DNA from 2 places in the Enterobacter sp. C3_dUdeg genome. Region 1 is predicted to be linked to the other one. Evidence: predicted binding sites of a transcription regulator. Region 1 holds the regulator's gene; the other holds the start of a gene.
What was found. The regulator LexA, encoded in region 1, represses DNA repair genes until DNA is damaged. The targets are predictions, from matches to a motif close to TNCTGTATGTACATACAGNA.

Region 1 (11,751 bases):
GTCGCCACCACGATAGCCGCCAGAATGCCGAGCAGCGAAACGCCTGTCGCTAACAGCATGACAAAAAAGCCAATCACAAAAAGTAGTTCCAGCATGGTGCTCTCCCACGAGTTCCCGAGTAATGCAGTCAGCATTACAAGAATCATGCCAGTATTAACCTGTTGTTATTAAAGCAAAACGCCCCGCGAACGTTCGCAGGGCGTGGTGAATTTGACGAACTTTTAGCGAAAGTTATCGCTTGTCCGCCACCAGTCGCAGCGCATGTTCCAGCACCTCAATATCGGCTCCGGCTTTATGCGCATTCTCGCTCAGGTAGCGGCGCCACTGACGCGCGCCCGGAATACCCTGGAACAGGCCAAGCATATGGCGGGTGATATGACCGAGATAGGTGCCATTGCTCAACTCACGCTCAATGTAGGGGTACATCGCACGCACGACGGCAACCGGATCGGTGTCCGCGCCTTCGATGCCAAAGATTTCGCGATCGACCGTCGCCAGAATGCCCGGATTCTGATACGCCTCGCGGCCGACCATCACGCCATCCATATGCGCCAGATGCGCTTTGGCCTCTTCCAGCGACTTGATGCCGCCGTTGATGGACATCGTCAGGTGCGGGAAGTCACGCTTCAGTTGATACACGCGCGGATAGTCCAGCGGCGGGATCTCACGGTTCTCTTTCGGGCTGAGGCCGGAGAGCCAGGCTTTTCGCGCGTGGATGATGAACATCTCACACTCGCCTTTCCCGGATACCGTGTTGATGAAGTCGCACAGGAATTCGTAGCTGTCCTGGTCGTCAATGCCGATACGGGTTTTGACCGTGACCGGAATGGAGACCACATCGCGCATCGCCTTGATACAGTCCGCTACAAGCTGTGCATTCCCCATCAGACAGGCGCCAAACATGCCGTTCTGCACGCGGTCGGACGGGCAGCCAACGTTCAGGTTGATCTCGTCGTAGCCGCGTTCTTCCGCCAGCTTCGCGCACTGCGCCAGCGCGGCCGGATCGCTGCCGCCCAGCTGCAGGGCAACCGGATGCTCTTCTTCGCTATAGGCCAGATAGTCGCCCTTCCCGTGAATGATTGCGCCCGTGGTCACCATTTCGGTGTACAGCAGCGTATGGCGGGAGAGCTGGCGCAGGAAGTAGCGACAGTGTCTGTCCGTCCAGTCGAGCATCGGCGCAATGGAGAAACGGTGTGCAGGGAAAGCGGTCTGTAATTCTGACGACATGGCGAAGTTTTAAGCATCTGGTGGAAAAGGGGCGCTACTATAGCACAAAGAAAAGCCGGAGGCGCAGCGCCTCCGGTGGACTTTAGAACGTCATGCTCAGCTGAGCCCCGGCGCCCCAGGTTTCGTCCTCGCCGTACAGGCCCATCAGGTCAACATGAACGGTACTGAACGGCGCGAAGCCGACACCGCCGGTAAAGACATTGCTGTCGTTACCCTTCACGTCCGCGCGATAGCCCGCACGCACCGCCAGCCAGCTGAGCGGCGTAACCTCAGCACCGACGCCCACGTACTGCGACGTATCTTCGCTCTTGAAGCCTTTGGTTTCCGTCAGATCGCCATCGGCGGTCAGCGTCACCAGGTCGTTATGCCAGGCGGCGCCGGCGGTCACCAGCGGACGGATCTGGTAGGTGTCTTTGTAGCTCACCACTTCTCCCGTCCGGCCGTTGCGGATACGGATATCTTTGGTGTCGATATCGCGCGACATCAGGTTTTGACCGCTCACGCCAACCGTCCAGTGTTCGCCGAAATCAGCCGCGATACCGGCATCGACGTTAAAGCCCGTGTCGTCCGTGCGGTAGCGGCTGTCGTTCCACTTGTTACTGTCGTAATCGTAGATTGACGTGGTGTAGTTATAGACCCAGGTTTTTTGCAGCTTTGGCGTCACGCCCACGGAAACAGGGACACCGCCGAGGTCAAACTGACGGGCAACGGCAACACCATAGTCGGACACAATCGCTGCCCGGCCAGACGCCGTTGAGTTGAGATTTTTAGTGATTTGATCCGTGCCGTTCAGCGCAGCGTCCAGGGCAACACCGGCAGCCACCACCTTGCTTTGTTGAATACCGCGCAGATAATCAATATCTTGCTGATCGATAGACGAACTCACCCGCCCATGGGCGTAGCCTTTCGCCATAAAGGCCACGGAAAGCACATCGTTAGGGATACTCACGGCAAGCCCAGCACCTGCCGTCGCGCGTGCGGTTTTACCCTTGAGATAGTCCAGCTCATCGGCCAGATCTTTGGCCGCGCCCTGGAATTGATTAATGGAACCTAACGGATTGGTGATGATCTCCCTTGGCGTGAGGTCATCAACCACATCCTTATAGTGATTGATTTTGTCGTTGATGGTATCAATCTCGTCCTGAAGATTGTCCTCATCCGTCACCTGTACGCCAACGGACGGCAAAATGACCGTCACATCATCGTCCGGTTTTGCCTTTGCCAGCAACGCGGGGTTGATTAACGCCCCGCTACCATAGCTCCCGGAGGCAACGCCAGTGCCACCCATTGCGTCGCTACGTGATTCTGTCCAGGTATTGGCTGCTCCCGCCTGATTTGCCATAAACAAGGAAACAGCGATACTAACCACCGAAAATTTAAAATTTTTTTTCACAGTATGCCCGTTATAGTCTGTTATGAAATAACCCCTGTCTGTTATCACCCAAACAGGAACGAACTATTGCTGTGAATAAGTAGTAAAAGACCCGCTATTTCTATCCCTAAGTAAAACTCCCTTACGGCCTGTTATATTTTGTGACGGCCCTCAATATTTATAGAAGAGGAAATTATTTTTTCCCAGGTTTTCCATCATGCGGTCCAAAAAACTGGGGCGGGTGGTCTACCCAGCGATCCTCACGGGTAGCGGCATACACGGGGTTGAGCGGATAGTAGATGCGGTTGTGCTTTTTGTTGGCCTCGCCAACGACCAGTAACCGCACCTCTTCGTCCGTGTTGTTGATAAAGGTGTGGCAGATACCGGTTCCGGCAGGAAACCCCACGCTGTCGCCCGGTTCAAGTTTCCATAAATAGCCATTGATCCACGCTTCTGGATGACCTTCGAGCACATAAACGAACTCTTCTTCATCGCTTTCCGCGTGCGGATAGGACGTCCTGCGCCCGGGCGGTAAACGCTCGTGATGGATACCAATGCGCCCGAGCCCAAGCTTGCGAGCCAACGGGGCGCCGATAGAAAAACGCTCATCGCTATCTGGATAGGTCGAATCATCCGCGCCTTCAACGTCGCGCCAGTGTCGAATACAGTCAGGTTTTTTCATTGTTTATTTCCCGGTTTGCAATGGGTCAGGTATAGCACAGACTGGCGGATCTCGGCGTTTTTACCAGAACATGATAAAGTAGGGGTTTCCGTCCTATAACATCCGGGGTGCTAAATGGATAAGTCCACAAAAGAGCTGTTAGCGCAGGCCGAAAAGCTGTGTTCGCAACGCAATGTGCGCCTGACTCCGCAGCGCCTTGAAGTCTTACGTCTGATGAGCCTGCAGCAGGGTGCTATCAGCGCCTACGATCTGCTGGACCTGCTCCGCGAAAGCGAGCCGCAGGCGAAACCTCCGACCGTGTATCGCGCCCTGGATTTCCTGCTGGTACAAGGATTCGTGCACAAAGTTGAGTCCACAAACAGCTATGTGTTGTGCCATCTGTTCGATCAGCCCACCCATACATCGGCGATGTTTATCTGCGACCGCTGCGGCGTGGTGAAAGAAGAGGCTGCGGAAGGCGTGGAAGATATTATGCATACGCTGGCGGCGAAAATGGGTTTTGCCCTGCGTCATAACGTGATTGAAGCGCACGGACTGTGCTCTGCCTGCGTGGAAGTGGAAGCCTGCCGTCATCAGGACGCGTGTCAGCACGACCACTCTATTCTTGTGAAGAAAAAACCGCGTTAACGGCAAAAGAAAAGGCGGCTCATGGCCGCCCTCAGGGTGTACTTCCTTGTACTTGCGGGTATAGCCCGGTTACCAGCGGTAGTCGTTGCGTTTTTCCCAGTCGCCCACTTCTCTTTCCGCCTGGTCTTTCGCGTAGCCGTAACGCTCCTGGATTTTACCGACAAGCTGATCGCGTTTACCTTCAATGACGGTCATATCGTCATCGGTCAGCTTACCCCACTGTTCTTTCGCTTTACCTTTGAACTGCTTCCAGTTGCCGCCGATTTCGTCTTTATTCATCATCGTGTCCTCTTAGTTAAGCGTCGGGTCGTAACGTCCGTTACGTTCTTTTCTGCTGGACGTGATAATTATTGTAGTTAAGGATTCGGCAGTTGATTTCATATTCGGAATCTTTAACCGTCACGATATATCGTGACGTGAAGGGAACCAGGTATCGTTTTGCCAGTGGCGGTGCCAGATAAAAGCCAGCGATATCCCTCGCAGCGAGAGGAAAACGGCCAGGGCCAGCCACAAACCGTGATTACCCAGCCAGGGAAGCGTCAGCAGCGTCAGACCAAACCCGGCCGCCGCGACCGCCATGCTGTTACGCATTTCCGCTCCGCGCGTCGCACCAATGAACATGCCGTCCAGCAGATAACACCAGACGCCGACCACCGGTAAGATGACTTGCCAGATGAGATAGTGACTCGCCAGCTCGCGCAGCGCAGGAAGAGACGTAAGCAACGCGACAATTTGCTCACCAAAGCAGGCGTAAACCAGGCCAAACGCCAGCGCCACCAGCCCAGACTGGCGGCAGGCTGCCCGCCAGACGTCCCTAAGCTGCTCGCTTTCGCGCGCCCCGTACGCCTGCCCGGAATGCGCTTCTACCGCATAGGCAAATCCGTCCAGCGCGTAGGCGGTAAAGGTCAGCAGCGTCATCAATACCGCGTTGACCGCGACGATTTCTGGCCCCAGTCGGACCCCGAAAACCGTCAGCGCGCCGAAGCAGAGCTGAAGCAGCAGCGAGCGCAGCATGATGTCACGATTGAGCGCCAGCAGCCTACGGATATTGCCGCGCCATGCGGTTTTGAGCAGCGCCAGGGAGATCCCGCGCATCGCCAGCACGCGCCAGACCATCCACAGACCGATAATCAAGGTTCCGTATTCGGCAATCGCCGTCGCCAGCGCCGCGCCCTGCACGTTCATATTCAGGCCCATTACCAGCCAGACATCCAGCACAATGTTGAGAAGGTTGCCTACCACCAGCAAAATCACTGGCGCACGGGCGTACTGAACGCCCAGTAGCCACCCCAGCAGAACCAGGTTTGCCAGCGAGGCGGGCGCGCTGAGCCAGCGAATTTCAAGGAAACGTCGCGCCTGCGCCAGTACCGCCTCGCTGCCGCCAACAACATGGAGCGCAAGGTCGATCAGGGGCGTACGTAATAAAACGATTAACACTCCCGCGCCAAGCGCAAGGATCAGCGGCTGGACCAGCGCGCGCGCCAGACGCAGCGGATCTTTTGCACCATAAGCCTGTGCCGTGAGTCCGGTGGTGCTCATGCGCAAAAAGAGCAGCAGCATAAACAGGAAGCTGGTTGCCGTTGCGCCAATCGCCACGCCGCCAAGATAAACAGGCGAATCAAGATGACCAATAACGGCAGTATCGACCAGCCCCAGCAAGGGCACGGTGATATTGGAAAAAATCATCGGCAGAGCGAGACGCCACAATGCCTTATCTGATTCCGTCAGCAGTGACATGAAAAATACCGGGAGTGGAGAATGAAGCAGGCTACAGCGGCGCCATAGCCTGTCAGGAAGAGATTACAGCCATTCACCGTTGCGAATGACCCCAACCGCCAGTCCTTCGATAGAGAAGTTGTGTTCGCGGAGATCGACCACAATCGGGGAGAACTCGTTGTTTTCAGGCAGCAGCTGAACGGTGTTACCCTGTTTTTTCAGACGCTTGACGGTAACTTCATCATCAATGCGCGCGACAACTACCTGGCCGTTACGCACATCCTGCGTTTTGTGCACCGCAAGCAGATCGCCATCAAGAATACCGATGTCTTTCATCGACATACCGCTAACGCGCAGCAGGAAATCTGCGCTCGGTTTGAACATGCCAGGATCGACCTGGTAGTGGCCTTCAATATGTTGCTGTGCCAGTAAAGGCTCACCGGCGGCAACACGGCCTATCAGCGGAATGCCCGTCTCTTCTTCCACCAGCAGGCGGATACCGCGTGACGCGCCTGAAACAATCTCAATCACGCCTTTACGCGCCAGCGCTTTCAGGTGTTCTTCGGCAGCATTCGGAGAACGGAAGCCCAGACGCTGCGCGATTTCCGCACGCGTGGGTGGCATACCCGTCTGGCCGATATGATCCCGGATGAGATCAAACACCTCTTGCTGCCTGGTCGTTAACGCTTTCATTCCGCCCCCTGGGTGTATATACAGTTATGCTGTGAGTATATACAGTCAAAGGCGATTTTGGAACCAAAAACTGCACAAAAAACCAGGGACTTAATTATTCCTCGAGGCTCATCGGAAATGTGACCAAAGCAGCGTGACCCAGGTGATAACGGCAGTGATAATCGCCAGCAACACGGCAGCAGAGCCCATGTCTTTTGCGCGGCCAGAAAGCTCGTGGAAATCTGAACCAATGCGATCAACAACGGCTTCAATAGCGCTATTAAGAATTTCCACTATCATCACCAGAAGCACGGAACCGATTAGAAGTACGCGGGTAATAGCATCAACATCAAGGAAACAGGCGATGATCACCGCGATGATAGCGGCGACGCCCTCCTGGCGAAAGGCGGCTTCGTTGATCCACGCGGCACGGAAACCTTTCCATGAATAGCCGGCGGCTTTGATGATACGCGTTAACCCAGTGGTATTATTGGCCATTAAAAGAACCTTTTATGAAAAAAAGCGTCAGTAACAGGAACTGTAGCGCGTTTCGCTACAGCCTGAAGTATGACGGGTAACAACAGAAATTTTGCGCGCTTTCTGTTATCCTTGCGCCGCAATTGCATTATTAACCAGAGGCTTTACATCGTTTATGTCCGGCTGGCCACGAATTTACTACAAATTACTTAATTTACCATTAAGCATCCTGGTAAAAAGCAAGTCTATCCCAGCAGAACCCGCGCTGGAATTGGGGCTCGATACCTCGCGTCCTATTATGTACGTTTTGCCTTATAACTCGAAGGCAGACTTACTGACGCTTCGCGCCCAGTGTCTGGCGCATGACTTACCGGACCCGCTTGAACCGCTTGAAGTTGACGGTACGCTGCTGCCGCGCTACGTGTTCATTCACGGTGGACCGCGCGTGTTTACCTACTACACGCCAAAAGAAGAGTCCATCAAGCTGTTCCACGACTATCTTGACCTGCACCGCAGCAACCCCGATCTGGATGTGCAGATGGTGCCGGTATCGGTGATGTTTGGTCGTCGTCCGGGCCGTGAAAAAGGTGAAGAGAATCCGCCGCTGCGCATGCTTAACGGCATCCAGAAGTTCTTCGCGGTCTCCTGGCTGGGACGCGACAGCTTTGTGCGTTTCTCCCCTTCCGTTTCGCTGCGTCGTATGGCGGACGAGCACGGTACCGACAAGATCATCGCGCAAAAACTGGCGCGCGTGGCGCGTATGCACTTCGCCCGCCAGCGCCTCGCTGCCGTAGGACCGCGTCTCCCGGCGCGTCAGGATCTGTTCAACAAGCTGCTGGCCTCCAAAGCGATTGCCCGCGCCGTTGAAGACGAAGCGCGCAGCAAGAAAATATCGCATGAGAAAGCCCAGCAGAACGCCATTGCGCTGATGGAAGAGATTGCAGCGAACTTCTCTTACGAGATGATTCGCCTGTCCGATCGTATTCTCGGCTTTACCTGGAACCGCCTGTATCAGGGCATCAACGTTCATAATGCTGAACGTGTGCGTCAGCTGGCGCACGATGGCCATGAGATTGTCTATGTTCCCTGCCACCGCAGCCACATGGACTACCTGCTTCTTTCCTACGTGCTCTATCACCAGGGGCTGGTACCGCCGCACATTGCTGCCGGTATCAACCTGAATTTCTGGCCAGCAGGTCCGATTTTCCGCCGCCTGGGCGCGTTCTTTATCCGTCGCACCTTCAAGGGCAACAAGCTCTACTCCACCGTGTTCCGCGAGTATCTGGGCGAGCTGTTCAGCCGCGGCTATTCCGTGGAGTACTTCGTGGAAGGCGGTCGTTCCCGTACCGGACGTCTGCTCGATCCGAAGACCGGCACGCTGTCGATGACCATTCAGGCGATGCTGCGCGGAGGAACCCGTCCAATCACGCTGGTGCCAATCTACATTGGCTATGAGCACGTGATGGAAGTGGGCACGTACGCCAAAGAGCTGCGCGGTGCGACCAAAGAGAAAGAGAGCCTGCCGCAGATGCTGCGCGGTTTGAGCAAGCTACGCAACCTCGGTCAGGGCTACGTGAACTTCGGCGAACCCATGCCGCTGATGACGTATCTGAACCATCACGTTCCCGAGTGGCGCGAGTCCATCGATCCTATCGAAGCGATTCGTCCGGCCTGGCTGACGCCAACGGTCAACGGCATCGCGTCCGAGCTGATGGTGCGTATTAACAACGCCGGTGCGGCTAACGCCATGAACCTGTGCTGTACGGCGCTTCTGGCTTCGCGTCAGCGCTCGCTGACCCGCGAACAGCTCACGGAGCAGCTGGATTGCTATCTGGACATGATGCGCAACGTGCCGTATTCCGTTGATTCAACCGTGCCTTCTGCTACCGCCAGTGAGCTTATCGATCACGCGCTGCAGATGAACAAGTTTGAAGTCGAAAAGGACACGATCGGCGACATCATTATTCTGCCGCGCGAGCAGGCAGTGCTGATGACCTACTACCGCAACAACATCACCCATATGCTGATGCTGCCGTCGCTCATGGCGGCTATCATCACCCAGCATCGCCGTATTTCGCGTCAGGAGCTATTGCGTCACGTTGAGACGCTCTATCCGATGCTGAAAGCGGAGCTGTTCCTGCGCTGGAGCAAAGACGAGCTGGCGGGCGAACTGGACAAACTGACGGAAGAGCTGCGTCGTCAGGGGCTGATCACCGTCTCAAACGACGAGCTGCACATCAATCCGTCGCGTTCCCGAACTCTGCAACTGCTTGCGGCCGGTGCGCGCGAAACGCTGCAGCGCTACGCCATTACGTTCTGGCTGCTGAGTGCGAACCCGTCTATCAACCGCGGCACGCTGGAGAAAGAGAGCCGGACGCTGGCACAGCGCCTGTCCGTTCTGCACGGCATTAACGCCCCGGAGTTCTTCGACAAAGCGGTCTTCAGCTCTCTGGTCCTGACGCTGCGTGATGAAGGCTACATCAGCGATACGGGAGATGCCGAGCCGGAAGAGACGCTGAAGGTGTACCAGATGCTGGCCGAACTCATTACGTCGGATGTGCGTTTGACGATCGAGAGCGCGACGCAGGGCGAGTGATGTGAAAAAGCCGGGTTGGTGGTTTCACCTGACCCGGCCTGGCGTTCTGCATAATATAAAGGCCCGGTAAGCGTTAACGCTACCGGGCCTTATTTTTGAGCCTTGTTAAATCACCGCATTCAGCTCAGCAGTGTGAAAGCAATCATCCCGACAATGGCGCCCGTCGTGCCAAGGATGGTTTCCATCAGCGTCCAGGTTTTCAGGGTTTGCGCTTCGGTGGCGCCGGTAAATTTACCGAACAGCCAGAAGCCCGCGTCGTTAACGTGAGAGACCACAATCGAACCGCCCGCGATACAGATAGACAGCGCCGCCATCTGCGCACCGGAATAGTTCAGCTGTTCAATCACCGGCATCACCAGACCCACGGCGGTTAAGCACGCCACGGTTGCGGAACCCTGGATGATGCGCACCGCCGCGGCCAGCACGAAGCAGGTGACCGCAATCGGCAGGCCCATCCCGGTCAGCGCTTCGCCCAGAGCCGGGCCCACGCCGGAATCCACCAGCACCTGCTTGAACACGCCGCCAGCGCCGATCACCAGCAGGATAATGCCCGCCGGCTGCAACGCGGCACCGCAGATCTCCATCACCCGGTCTTTTGGCATTCCCTGACGCATCGCCAGGCCGTAAATCGCCACCAGACACGCCACCAGGATCGCCGTGAACGGGTGGCCGATGAACTCGAACCATTCGTAGGCGCTGGAACCCACCGGCACAAAGCGCGCGGCGATGGTTTTCAGACCCACGAGAACCAGCGGGAGCAGGATCAACGACAGGCTAAAGCCGAAGGACGGCATTTTGCCCTCGCCCAGGTGCGGCTCGGTGATGTCATCCGGAATGTGTAGCTCAACGTAACGGCTGATAAAGTTGCCCCACAGCGGACCGGCAATAATCATTCCCGGGATTGCCGCGCACAGGCCAATCAGGATCATCCAGCCAAAGTCGGCGTGCATCTGGGACGCCAGCAGCATCGGCGCAGGCCCCGGCAGCAGAAACGCTGCAGCCGCAGCCACGCCCGCAAACAGCGGAATAACCAGCTTCACGAGGTTAGTGCCGGTATGACGCGCCATGGAGAACGCGACGCTTATCAGCAGCACAACGGCGACTTCGAAGAACAGCGGCAGCGCGCAAATCAGGCCAGCCAGACCAATCGCGTAGTGCGCGCGGCTGTGGCCGAAGGATTTCAGCATCTTGACGGCAATCTGGTCGACCGCGCCCGTCTCGTGCAAAATCTTGCCAAACATCGCGCCAAGGGCGACCACAATCGCCAGGAAGCCCAGCGTGCCGCCCATCCCTTTTTCCATCGTCGCGGCGATCTTGTCGAGCGGCATACCGGAAAAGAGACCTGCACCTATAGAAACCACCATCAAAGCGACAAAAGCGTGCATACGCGCCTTCATCACTAAAAACAGCAGCAGCAACACGGAACCCACTGCTGTCAAAACTAGCGTTAATGTACTCAAAACTTACTGCCTTTTATTAATGACCTCGATGGTGCTGGCAACAACACCTTCCAGTGACTGATCGATATCAACCACTAAGACGTCTTTCTCATCTTCACCCGGCTCCTGCAGCGCTTCGAACTGCGTCACCAGCATCTGGGTTTTGAAGAAGTGACCTTTACGCGCCTTCAGGCGGCTTTCAATCACCTCGAAGTCCCCCTTCAGGTAGATGAAAGAGAGGTTCGGGTTACCGTCGCGCAGCAGGTCGCGGTAGGTTTTTTTCAGCGCAGAGCAGACGATCAGGGAGACTTTGTTGGTACGCTGCATAGCGAACGCGGCGTCATTCAGCGCCTGCAACCACGGTTTGCGGTCGTCGTCGTTCAGCGGCTCGCCGGACGCCATTTTCATGATGTTGCTGCGCGGATGGAGGAAGTCGCCATCAAGGAACGCAGCCTGGAGTTGATGCGCCACTTCGCTGGCTACGGCTGATTTCCCGCTACCGGAAACGCCCATCAGGACGTAGACGTGGTGATCGTGATTAGTCGTGCTCAAAGGGTGTCCCTCAGTCAATTGTTACGGGTAACAGTTATCGGTAACATTGTCCTGCCGGGGCAAAAGAGAAGCAATATCCAAACGTGCGCGAAGTGAATAAGTGTGAGCTACTTCAAATTTGTCAGTTCAAATAGATCCACCCGGTGACAAGGTGAAACCTAAATCTAACATTTTTGGGGTAACCGTCTCGCCACGAATGCGCGCCAGCAGGCGTTCTGCGCCAATGCGGCCCATACGTTCACGCGGGGTCAGGACGCTCGCCAGACGCGGCTCCATCACCTGGCCAATGTCGTGGCCGTGGAAACCGGCAATCGCCATATCATCCGGGATCTTGAGCCCCAGACGCTGACACTCAAACGCCGCGCCGACCGCAAGGTCATCGTTGGTACAG
Region 2 (11,751 bases), on a different contig from region 1:
ACACACAATACGCCGTAACATGCGTTACGGCATTTAAGGGTATTTTCCTATGAGTAAAGTCATCGCTTCACTTGAAAAGGTACTCCTTCCTTTTGCTGTTAAAATAGGAAAGCAGCCTCACGTTAATGCCATCAAAAACGGCTTTATTAAATTAATGCCGTTGACGCTGGCCGGGGCCATGTTCGTTTTAATTAACAACGTTTTTCTGAGCTTTGGTGAAGGTTCCTTCTTTTATTCATTAGGAATTCGGTTAGACGCTTCCACTATTGAAACCCTTAATGGTTTTAAAGCCATTGGCGGCAACGTCTATAACGGTACGTTAGGGATTATGTCGCTGATGGCGCCTTTCTTTATTGGGATGGCACTGGCAGAAGAGCGTAAAGTGGATCCGCTGGCTGCCGGGTTATTATCCGTCGCCGCCTTTATGACCGTAACGCCTTATAGCGTGGGTGAAGCCTATGCCGTTGGCGCCAACTGGCTGGGCGGGGCCAACATCATCTCCGGTATTGTTATCGGCCTGGTGGTGGCAGAAATGTTCACCTTTATTATCCGCCGCAACTGGGTTATCCGCCTGCCGGATAGCGTACCGGCTTCCGTTTCTCGTTCATTTTCCGCGTTGATTCCAGGCTTCATTATTCTCTCCATCATGGGGATTATCGCCTGGGCGCTCTCCCACTGGGGCACTAACTTCCACCAGATCATCATGGACTCTATCTCTACGCCGCTGGCGTCGATGGGTGGCGTGGTCGGTTGGGCGTATGTGATTTTCACCTCTCTGCTGTGGTTCTTTGGCGTGCATGGTTCACTGGCACTGGCCGCGCTGGACAGCGGGATTATGACCCCCTGGGCACTGGAAAACGTTGCGCTTTACCAGCAGTACGGCTCCGTTGACGCGGCGCTGGCAGCGGGTAAAACCTTCCATGTGTGGGCGAAGCCGATGCTTGACTCCTATATCTTCCTGGGCGGTACCGGGGCGACCTTGGGTCTGATCATCGCGGTCTTTATTGTCTCTCGTCGTGCTGACTACCGTCAGGTCGCGAAGCTGGCGCTGCCATCAGGCATCTTCCAGATTAACGAACCGATTCTGTTCGGTCTGCCAATCATCATGAACCCGGTAATGTTCATTCCGTTCATCCTGATTCAGCCGCTGCTGGCCGCGATCACCCTGACGGCGTATTACATGGGCATCATTCCACCGGTCACCAACATTGCGCCGTGGACCATGCCGGCGGGCCTGGGCGCCTTCTTTAACACCAACGGTAGCGTCGCGGCCTTCCTGCTGGCGATATTCAACCTCGGGATTGCCACCCTGCTGTACATGCCGTTCGTGGCGATTGCCAACAAAGCCGCCACCATTATTGATGAAGAAGAGAGCGAAGAGGATATTGCCCTCTCACTGAAATTCTAAGATTGACCGGCGCGGGGAAGCCCGCGCCAGCCACAAGGAGCTTAAACATGTTAGATTTGGATAGTATTGTCGCAGACGAAGCCGTCGAGAACGATCTCGAAGAAGTGGTGATGGGGCTTATCATCAACTCCGGACAGGCCCGCAGCCTGGCCTATGCCGCACTGAAGCAGGCCAAGCAGGGAGATTTCGCCGCCGCGAAAACCATGATGGACCAGTCCCGCACGGCGCTGAACGAAGCGCACCTGGTGCAGACAAAGCTGATTGAAGGCGATCAGGGCGAAGGGAAGATGAAGGTCAGCCTGGTGCTGGTCCACGCGCAGGATCACCTGATGACCTCGATGCTGGCGCGTGAGCTGGTGGCGGAGCTTATCGAGCTTCACGAGAAAATGCACTGAGTCGGATTTCGCAGCAGGAGGTCAGCACGATGGAAATTAAAACCGCACTTGAACAGCAGCTGTTTAACGGCAAAAATTTTCACGTGGTTATCTACAACAAGACGGAGAGCGCCAGCGGTCTGCACCAGCATGACTACTACGAGTTCACGATTGTTCTGACCGGCCGCTACTACCAGGAGATCAACGGTAAGCGCGTCCTGCTTGAGCGAGGGGATTTTGTCTTCCTGCCGATGGGTTCTTATCACCAGAGCTTTTACGAATTTGGTGCCACCCGTATTCTGAATGTGGGCGTCAGCAGACGCTTCTTTGAGAAGCACTATCTGCCGCTGGTGCCGTTCTGCTTTGTGGCCTCCCAGGTCTATCGGGTCAAAAACGAGTTTATGACCTGGATTGAAACGGTTATCGCCTCGCTTAACTTCCGCGACAATGAATTTGATGAGTTTATTGAAACGGTGACCTTCTACGTGATGAACCGGCTGCGCCATCATCGTGAGGAGCAGCAGGTGACGGATGATATTCCACAGTGGCTGCGCAGCACCGTTGAGCTGATGCATGATAAAGGCCAGTTCAGCGAAAATGCGCTGGAAAATATGGTGTCACTGTCGGGAAAATCCCAGGAATATCTGACCCGCGCGACGCAGCGCTATTATCGTAAAACACCCGTGCAAATTATTAATGAAATCCGCATTAATTTTGCCAAGAAACAGCTGGAAATTACCAACTACTCTGTCACCGATATTGCGTACGAGTCAGGATACAGCAGTCCCAGCCTGTTTATTAAGACCTTTAAAAAATTGACTTCATTCACACCGAACAGTTACCGGAAGAATTTAACGGTAATTAATTAACTTTCGGCGGATTACCCGCCACAAATATTGCTTTAATGGCTTGCCCAAATAGCGGGAAGAGTACGCTATACCTTGCAGGCGATTAACCTGATACGCTAAGGGAGATATTATGCAGAAGAAATTAAAAGTCGTAACCATTGGTGGCGGCAGCAGCTATACCCCGGAATTACTTGAAGGTTTTCTGAAACGTTACCATGAATTACCGGTCAGCGAATTATGGCTGGTGGACGTGGAGGAAGGTCAGGAAAAGCTGAATATTATTTTCGACCTGTGCCAGCGCATGGTGGAGAAAGCCGGCGTGCCTCTGACCGTGCATAAAACCCTGGACCGCCGTCTGGCGCTGAAAGATGCGGATTTCGTCACCACCCAGCTGCGCGTCGGCCAGCTGAAGGCGCGCGAGCTGGACGAACGTATCCCGCTGAGCCACGGCTATCTCGGGCAGGAGACCAACGGCGCGGGCGGCCTGTTCAAAGGCCTGCGTACCATCCCGGTGATTTTCGACATCGTCAAAGACGTACAGGAGATCTGCCCGAACGCGTGGGTGATTAACTTCACCAACCCGGCCGGGATGGTGACCGAGGCGGTCTATCGTCATACCGGTTTCAAACGCTTTATCGGCGTCTGTAATATTCCGATTGGTATGAAGATGTTTATCCGCGACGTGCTGGCGCTGAACGACAGCGACGATCTCTCCATCGACCTGTTCGGCCTGAACCACATGGTATTCATTAAAGACGTGATCGTGAACGGAAAATCGCGCTTTGCCGAGCTGCTCGACGGCGTGGCTTCCGGTCGCCTGACGGCGGCATCGGTGAAAAACATCTTTGACCTGCCGTTCAGCGAAGGGCTGATCCGCTCGCTGAACCTGCTGCCGTGCTCGTACCTGCTTTACTACTTTAAGCAGAAAGAGATGCTGGCTATCGAAATGGGCGAGTACTATAAGGGCGGCGCGCGCGCGCAGATCGTTCAGAAAGTCGAGAAGCAGCTGTTCGATTTGTATAAAGATCCGAACCTGAACGTCAAACCGAAAGAGCTGGAGCAGCGCGGCGGGGCCTACTACTCCGATGCGGCGTGCGAAGTGATTAACGCCATCTACAACGACAAGCAGGCGGAACACTATGTCAACGTGCCGCACCACGGCCATATCGACAATATCCCGGCGGACTGGGCGGTCGAGATGACCTGCATCCTGGGACGCGAAGGTGCTAAACCGCATCCACGCATCACCCACTTCGATGATAAGGTCATGGGCCTGATCCACACCATCAAAGGCTTTGAAGTGGCGGCAAGCAACGCGGCGCTGAGCGGCGAGCTCAATGACGTGCTGCTGGCGCTGAACCTCAGCCCGCTGGTGCATTCCGACCGCGATGCGGAGCAGCTGGCCGGCGAGATGATCCTGGCGCATGAAAAATGGTTGCCGAACTTTGCCGCCACGATCGAGAAGCTGAAGTTCAAACACCACTGAGAGGACGCACAATGGAAAACCTGCTGATCGTTAATGCTGATGATTTTGGCCTCTCGAAAGGCCAGAACTACGGCATTATTGAAGCCTGTCGCCGGGGTGTTGTGACCTCGACCACGGCACTGGTGAATGGTGAGGCGGTTGAACACGCGGCGCAGCTGAGCCGCGAGGTGCCGGAGCTGGGCGTTGGCATGCATTTTGTGCTGACGCTCGGGATGCCGCTTTCGCCCATGCCGGGCCTGACGCGCGATGGCCAGCTGGGCAAATGGATTTGGGAACTGGCGGAACAGGGCGTTCTGCCTCTCGAAGAGATTGCCCGCGAGCTGGAGTGTCAGTTCAACCGCTTTGTTGACGCCTTTGGTAAGGCACCGACGCACATCGACAGCCATCACCACGTGCATATGATCCCGGCGATTTTCCCGATTGTCGCGGAGTTTGCGCAGCGTAAAGGCGTGGCGATGCGCGTGGATCGGGAGGCTCGCGGCGTGCCCGACTGCGCCGTGACCACCACTGAGGGATTCAGCAGCGCATTTTACGGCGATGAGATCGACGAAGCGCTGTTCCTTAAGGTGCTGGATGATTCCAGCGCGCGGGGGGAACGGTCGCTGGAGATCATGGCGCATCCTGCTTTTGTCGATAACATCGTACGTAAGAGCGCCTACTGCTGGCCGCGCCTGGCGGAGCTGAACGTGCTCACATCGGCGTCGCTGAAGTATGCGATTGCCGAGCGCGGGTATCGGTTGGGGACGTTCAGGGATCTTTGAGATACAGCCCGGTGGCGAGGTAAAAGCAAAACGGTAACCTGGGTTACCGTTTTTATTGTTTTCTCCCTCTCCCGTGGGAGAGGGGTGGGGTGAGGGTATTTTTTACGCCGGGATCTGGTCAATCTTACTGCTGCGCGACCAGACGCGGTGCGCGGCAAGCAAATCAAACAGCTTCGTCATAAAGGCATCGTCAACGTTGTCTCCCTCGACAATGCCGTCCTCACCCTGATCGGCCACCTTCAGCTGTGCCTTAAACCGTCGCGCGTCGCCGGACAGCGCGATCGGTTTCAGGTGCTTGTAGGCTTCCAGCAGATAATACACCGCGTCACCGTTGCTCAGCAGGCTGTCTATATCTCCGCACGGCACAATCACCGCATCGACGGTCAGCGATGGCGCCCCGGCAAAGGTCGCCGCCACCGGCAGCACGGAGCCGTCATCGGCGGTCACTTCCCCCATGCGGGAATAAAGCAGCTTCGCATGCACGCCCTGGGTCTTCAGCGCCTGCATAATCCCCAGCACGTCGCTGGCGCGGGTTTTGTCGTTCAGCAGGATGGCAACCACGCGGCCTTTAATCGAGCCACCCGGCACGGCATACAGGCTCAGCGACGGATCTTTCTTCACGCCGTTAACCTCTTTAGGCGGGGCAAGGTTGCGCTGCTCGTCGGTCAGCGTAATGCCCAGGTTATCCGCAACGCTCTGGGCGAGCTGAATATCAATGCGCGCCAGCTGATCGACCACCCGCTCGCGGATGTAGGTACGCACCACTTTGCTCAGCTCAAAGCTGAAGCCGCCGATAATGTGCTGTCGCTCAATCGGCGTCTGGCTGTTCCAGAACAGGCGAGGGTGGGCGTAATATTCGCCGAACGACGGGCTGCGCTCGCGAATTTTGTTGCCGTCGATACGCTCCTGGTACGATTCGAATCCACCGCGTTTCGGCGCCGGAGGCGTTTCGCGCGGCCAGTTATCGTTGATGGAGTTCGGCTCATAGTTCGCCGGATTGGTATCAATATCCTGACGGTGCATCCCGTCGCGCTGGAAATTGTGGTATGGGCAGGTTGGGCGGTTAATCGGAATTTCGTGGAAGTTCGGCCCGCCCAGACGGCTGATCTGCGTATCGGTATACGAGAACAAACGTCCCTGCAGGAGCGGATCGTTGGTGAAGTCCAGCCCCGGCACGATATGCCCCGGGTGGAATGCGGCCTGTTCGTTTTCGGCAAAGAAGTTATCCGGGTTGCGGTTGAGCACCATTTTACCCACCAGCTGAACCGGCACCAGCTCTTCCGGGATCAGCTTCGTCGGGTCAAGCAGGTCGAAATCGAACTTAAATTCGTCCTCTTCCGGAATGAGCTGCAGGCCCAGTTCATACTCCGGGAAGTCGCCCGCTTCAATGGACTCCCACAGCTCGCGGCGATGGAAATCCGGATCGCGACCGGTCAGCTTCTGCGCCTCGTCCCACACCAGGGAGGCTTTACCCGCCACCGGCTTCCAGTGGAAACGGACGAACGTGGCTTTACCCTCGGCGTTGATCAGACGGAAGGTATGGATGCCAAAGCCTTCCATGGTGCGATAGCTGCGCGGAATGCCGCGGTCTGACATCGCCCACATCACGTTGTGTAAGGTTTCAGGCTGCAGGGAGACATAGTCCCAGAAGGTGTCGTGCGCGCTTTGTCCCTGCGGTATGGCCCAGTGGGGCTCCGGTTTTACCGCATGGACAAAGTCAGGAAATTTATGCGCGTCCTGAATGAAGAACACCGGGATGTTATTGCCCACCAGATCGAAAATACCCTCTTCGGTATAAAACTTGGTGGCAAAGCCGCGGATATCCCGGACGGTATCTGCCGAACCCGCGCCGCCCTGTACGGTGGAGAAGCGCACAAATACCGGAGTGATTTTGTCCGGATCGGAGAGGAAATCCGCTTTGGTGATCGCTTTCAGGCTCTTATAGGGCTGGAAGTAGCCGTGCGCAGCGGAACCGCGCGCGTGGACGATGCGTTCCGGTATCCGCTCGTGGTCGAAATGGGTGATTTTTTCCCGCAGGATAAAATCTTCCAGCAGGGTTGGCCCGCGCGCGCCTGCGCGAAGGGAGTTCTGATCGTCAGCAATGCGCACGCCCTGATTGGTGGTCAGCGCAAAACCTTCGCCGCCTTTGCGGTGCGGCTCAAGCGATTTCAGCTTCTCGTTTCCCGTCTCCGGCGATTTCATGCTTCCCGGTGCGGTAGGCTGTTCGCCCGGTGCAGAGGGGCCAGGGGAGGGGCGATGAGAGCCGTCAGCAGGGGCGAGAGAGTCCATACCCGGTTGAGATTCCTCAGTGCCATGAATCGGTGATTGATGTGTTTTATCTTTGTTCGACATTGCACGCTTCTCCTTTATCCATTGCTAAAAACCCTATTAAGGATAGAACAATGTCGCGAGATGGCTCGCGAACTAAGAGTTTTCACATGCCGTCATTGACGAAAGGAGCCTTCTCACCCACTCGGGGCGCGACGGAAGGCAGCAGGATCGGCTATCATAGAATTTTCCTGCTTCAAGAATTTGCTTTAGTGAACCAGTCGCTTATGAAACCTCTTCGTCAACAAAACCGCCAGGTTATTAGCTATGTGCCCCGCGTTGAGCCCGCGCCGCCTGACCATGCCCTGAAAGTGGAGGGTTTTCGCGATGTCTGGCAGCTTCGGGGGAAATACGTGGCCTTCGTGCTGATCGGCGAACATTTCCGCCGCTCGCCCACGTTTACGGTGCCGGAGTCAGCGCAGCGGTGGGCGATGCAGATCCGCCAGGATGAAGAGGTTGAAGAATAACAGCCATAAAAAAACCGCCATCAGGCGGTTTTTTTATTTCTACCGAGTTTAACGGTGCGCCAGCTCGGCGTCGTCTTCACTTTCCAGAATCGCTTTGTCGGTCTGCTTCAGCCACTGGCTGGTCAGCGTACCGGCGGTCATGGAGCCGCTTACGTTCAGCGCGGTACGGCCCATGTCGATCAGCGGCTCAACGGAGATCAGCAGCGCGACCAGCGTCACGGGCAGGCCCAGCGCGGGCAGCACAATCAGCGCGGCGAAGGTTGCGCCACCGCCAACGCCCGCAACGCCTGCGGAGCTTACGGTAACAATCCCGACCAGCGTGGCGATCCAGACCGGATCCAGCGGGTTAATCCCAACGGTAGGGGCGACCATCACGGCCAGCATCGCCGGATACAGACCCGCACAGCCGTTCTGACCAATGGTGGCACCAAAGGAGGCAGAGAAGCTGGCGATGGATTCAGGCACGCCCAGACGGCGGGTTTGCGCTTCAACGTTCAGCGGAATAGACGCGGCGCTGGAACGGCTGGTGAAGGCAAAGGTCAGTACCGGCCAGACTTTACGGAAGTATTTCAGCGGGCTGACGCCGTTTACGCCCAGCAGGATGCCGTGCACCACGAACATAATGCCCAGGCCCAGATAAGAGGCGACAACGAAGCTGCCCAGCTTAATGATGTCCTGCAGGTTAGAGCCGGCAACCACTTTGGTCATCAGCGCCAGCACGCCGTAAGGCGTCAGCTGCATCACCAGACGCACCAGCTTCATCACCCAGCTTTGCAGGGTATCAATCGCGGTCAGCACGCGTTCGCCTTTAGGCGCGTCGTCTTTCAGCAGCTTCAGCGCCGCTACGCCCAGGAACGCGGCGAAAATAACCACGCTGATGATCGAGGTTGGGCTCGCACCGGTCAGGTCAGCAAACGGGTTCTTCGGAATGAAGGAGAGCACCATCTGCGGCACGGTCAGATCAGCCACTTTACCCACGTAGTTGGTTTGAATCGCGGTAAGACGCGCCGTTTCAGCGGTACCCTGAACCAGACCTTCTGCGGTCAGGCCAAACAGGTTGGTGACCAGCACACCCACCAGCGCGGCAATCAGCGTGGTGAACAGCAGCGTACCAATGGTCAGGAAGCTGATTTTTCCCAGCTGAGTGGCGTTATGCAGGCGGGCAACGGCGCTCAGAATAGAGGCGAACACCAGCGGCATAACGATCATCTGCAGCAGCTGGACATAGCCGTTACCGACGATGTTGAACCACTGAATAGAATCTTTCAGAACTGGATTATCGGAGCCATAAATTGCCTGTAATGCCAGACCAAATACGACACCCATGGCCAGACCAACCAGCACTTTTTTCGCCAGGCTCCACTGTTTGTGGCGCGCCTGCGCGAGAAGCAATAGCAATACAACGAACACAACGACGTTCGCGATGAGTGGAAAATTCATCCCCGTTCTCCTGATTTATTATTGGGTCGGTTTTTACCGATCCTGTTGGCGGAAGGTTAGCAGAAGTGTGATGTAGCGCTTATATCCAAATGGAATGGGTTATGACAAATAGGATAATTTTGTTGGTTTACTGTTCAATCTGGTGATGAATAAAGCGATTGAACTGAAATTGCAGCGAATTAATCATCTGGGATGACCAGCGAACTGCACTGTTTTCGGGCAATGTTTGCGGCATCCAGACGGCGTAAGCAAATAGCGCCATGCACAATACGCGCTCAAGCTGGTTTCCTTTCTGCGGTGCGAGGATGGGAAAACGGAAACGCCAGCGGCAGGGCCAAAGCAGCGGCACGCCCGCAGGCGTCAGCATATCGGCGAGAATATGGCTTAAATAGCCCAGCACCATCCCCTGGATGGCATCGGCGGGGACTATCCAGCTTTCGGGCACCTTCAAATAGAAAAGCGTCAGCAGGCCAAACACGGCCAGCAGGCTGTGCGTAAACCCCCGGTGGCCGAACGCGCGGGCGATGGGTTTCGACACCCACTTCAGGCGTTGTCCGAGGAAGGACTTGGGGTGGTCAATGTCGGGCAGCAGACAGGTCAATACGGCGGAAGGGACAATATGCCACCAGTCCCCCTGTGCCAGCACGGGGGTGAGTTCAGCGTTTTTGGCAAATACTGCGCACGCAATAGAAAAAAGCAGGTGGCCTTCCGCCGTCATGATAAAACCCACAAAACTGTCAATTCATACAGTATAGGGTTTTTATACAGTAGGCGGAAGAGGTGACGGTGTAACTGTTTGTCACAAACCGGAGAAGGGCGTTAACCGCCCTGCAGATGATGCACCGTGAGTTCTGCCAGCGAGTTAAGCTTAACGTCGGCGAGGGCAAACCGGGGGTCGTGACGGCCTTCTTCAGCGGGCACCACAATGGAGCGCATCCGTGCAGCCTTCGACGCCACCATACCGTTAACGGAATCTTCCAGCGCAACGCAATTGAGGGGATCCAGGCCCAGCTTTGCGGCGCAGTCCAGATAGACCTGCGGGTGCGGCTTGCTGTAAGGCAATTTTTCAGCGGACGCCAGCGCGTCGAAACTGTCGCGCAGTTCAAACATCGTGAGCACTTTTTCCAGCATATGCAGCGGTGAAGCCGAGGCCAGTCCGACCTTCAGCCCCTGGGCTTTACACAGCGCGACGGCCTCACGTACGCCGGGTAGCAGCGGCCTGTTCTCTTCCACCAGAGAAATGGCGCGGCTGATAATGCGTGCGGTCACCTCATCGCGATTGGGACCTACCCAAGGCTGTTGGGCAAACCACAGGTCAACCACCATATCGATGCGCAGGCCCAGCGTATCGGGAAGTTCATTACGGCGGCTGATATCCACGCCGAGGCTGGCCATAACGTCCAGTTCGGCGCGATCCCACAGCGGTTCGGAATCGATCAGTAATCCATCCATGTCAAAAATTGCGGCAAGAATTTGGCGCGGTGTCGACATCACAACGTCTCCTTATCCAGGGTGTTCGACAGACGATACGTGCTAAGCACACTCTGCAATTTAGCATATTGCTTTTAAAGAGCGGGCGAAATTGATGACCAGCAGGTAGACTTAGGCACAAATAACGCGTCTTTATGAAGAGGAACTGATGACGTATCAACAAGCTGGACGCATTGCGGTCTTAAAACGTATTGCTGGCTGGGTGATTTTTATTCCTGCCGTCATTTCTACGCTGATTTCTGTACTCAAATTTATGTACGACCACAGCGAAAAACAGCCGGGTATCAATGCGGTAATGCTTGATTTCGCTCATGTCATGATTGAGATGATGCGTTTTAATACGCCATTTTTGAATGTCTTCTGGTTTAACTCACCTACCCCGGATTTTCATCAACAGCTGAATATCGGCTTTTGGGTGATATATGCCCTGATCTTTGTCGCGCTGGCATTACAGGCCTCTGGCGCGAGAATGAGTCGCCAGACGCGCTTTTTACGCGAAGGCGTTGAGGATCAGTTGATTCTGGAGCAGGCCAAAGGCCCGAAAGGAATGAGTCGGGAGCAGATTGAATCCCGCATTGTTGTGCCGCGTCACACCATTTTCCTGCAAATTTTCCCGCTCTACATCTTGCCCGTGATTATCATTGTGGCGGGATACTTCTTCTTCTCACTGCTCGGTTTTCTGTAAGCAATAAGGGTGGCGGCAAGGCCACCCTTATCTTCTCAGGCGGCAAGCATACGCTCGAGTGCCCGCTGCGCGTTAACAAGGTGTTCTCCGCCAAAAAGAATGGCACGGTTCATCAGCGTATAAAGCTGATACACCGGCTGGCGGTCGAGGAAACCGGGCGGGAGGGGGGAAACAGACTGGTATCCGTCGTATATTTGCGGCGGCTGCTCAGGATGAAGCGGCAGCATGGCAAGATCGCACTCTCTGTCACCCCAGTAGCAGGCCGGGTCAAAGATGTACGGGCCGTTGGGACCCAGCGCGCAGTTATTGGACCACAAATCGCCGTGCAGCAGAGACGCCTGAGGCTGGTGGGATGCCAGACGCTGTTGAACGTGCTCGACGATGGCGTCGATATTGCCAAACTCCAGCCCTTTCTCGGCGGCCAGCTCAAGCTGCCAGCCAATGCGCTGCTCGGCAAAAAATG

Region 2: AC27FC_RS06535 (metal-dependent hydrolase) is a predicted target of LexA. The motif match lies at 9,845-9,864, and genes of this name have one in related genera.

What each region holds. Positions count from the first base shown of each region.
Region 1 is NZ_BAAKFX010000010.1:65,737-77,487, forward strand. It holds gene pspG (envelope stress response protein PspG) at 1-95, opposite strand, end outside; gene dusA (tRNA dihydrouridine(20/20a) synthase DusA) at 232-1,227, opposite strand; gene AC27FC_RS18645 (conjugal transfer protein TraF) at 1,310-2,620, opposite strand; gene AC27FC_RS18650 (cupin domain-containing protein) at 2,793-3,281, opposite strand; gene zur (zinc uptake transcriptional repressor Zur) at 3,396-3,908, shown strand; gene AC27FC_RS18660 (CsbD family protein) at 3,978-4,187, opposite strand; gene dinF (MATE family efflux transporter DinF) at 4,308-5,645, opposite strand; gene lexA (transcriptional repressor LexA) at 5,709-6,317, opposite strand; gene AC27FC_RS18675 (diacylglycerol kinase) at 6,426-6,794, opposite strand; gene plsB (glycerol-3-phosphate 1-O-acyltransferase PlsB) at 6,949-9,369, shown strand; gene gntU (gluconate transporter) at 9,489-10,829, opposite strand; gene gntK (gluconokinase) at 10,833-11,360, opposite strand; gene gntR (gluconate operon transcriptional repressor GntR) at 11,487-11,751, opposite strand, start outside.
Region 2 is NZ_BAAKFX010000001.1:1,379,566-1,391,316, reverse strand. It holds gene chbC (PTS N,N'-diacetylchitobiose transporter subunit IIC) at 50-1,408, shown strand; gene chbA (PTS N,N'-diacetylchitobiose transporter subunit IIA) at 1,456-1,803, shown strand; gene chbR (transcriptional regulator ChbR) at 1,809-2,651, shown strand; gene AC27FC_RS06560 (6-phospho-beta-glucosidase) at 2,761-4,116, shown strand; gene chbG (chitin disaccharide deacetylase) at 4,128-4,877, shown strand; gene katE (catalase HPII) at 4,980-7,229, opposite strand; gene cedA (cell division activator CedA) at 7,280-7,672, shown strand; gene tcyP (cystine/sulfocysteine:cation symporter) at 7,721-9,112, opposite strand; gene AC27FC_RS06535 (metal-dependent hydrolase) at 9,240-9,830, opposite strand; gene hxpB (hexitol phosphatase HxpB) at 9,932-10,603, opposite strand; gene AC27FC_RS06525 (YniB family protein) at 10,752-11,288, shown strand; gene AC27FC_RS06520 (fructosamine kinase family protein) at 11,324-11,751, opposite strand, start outside.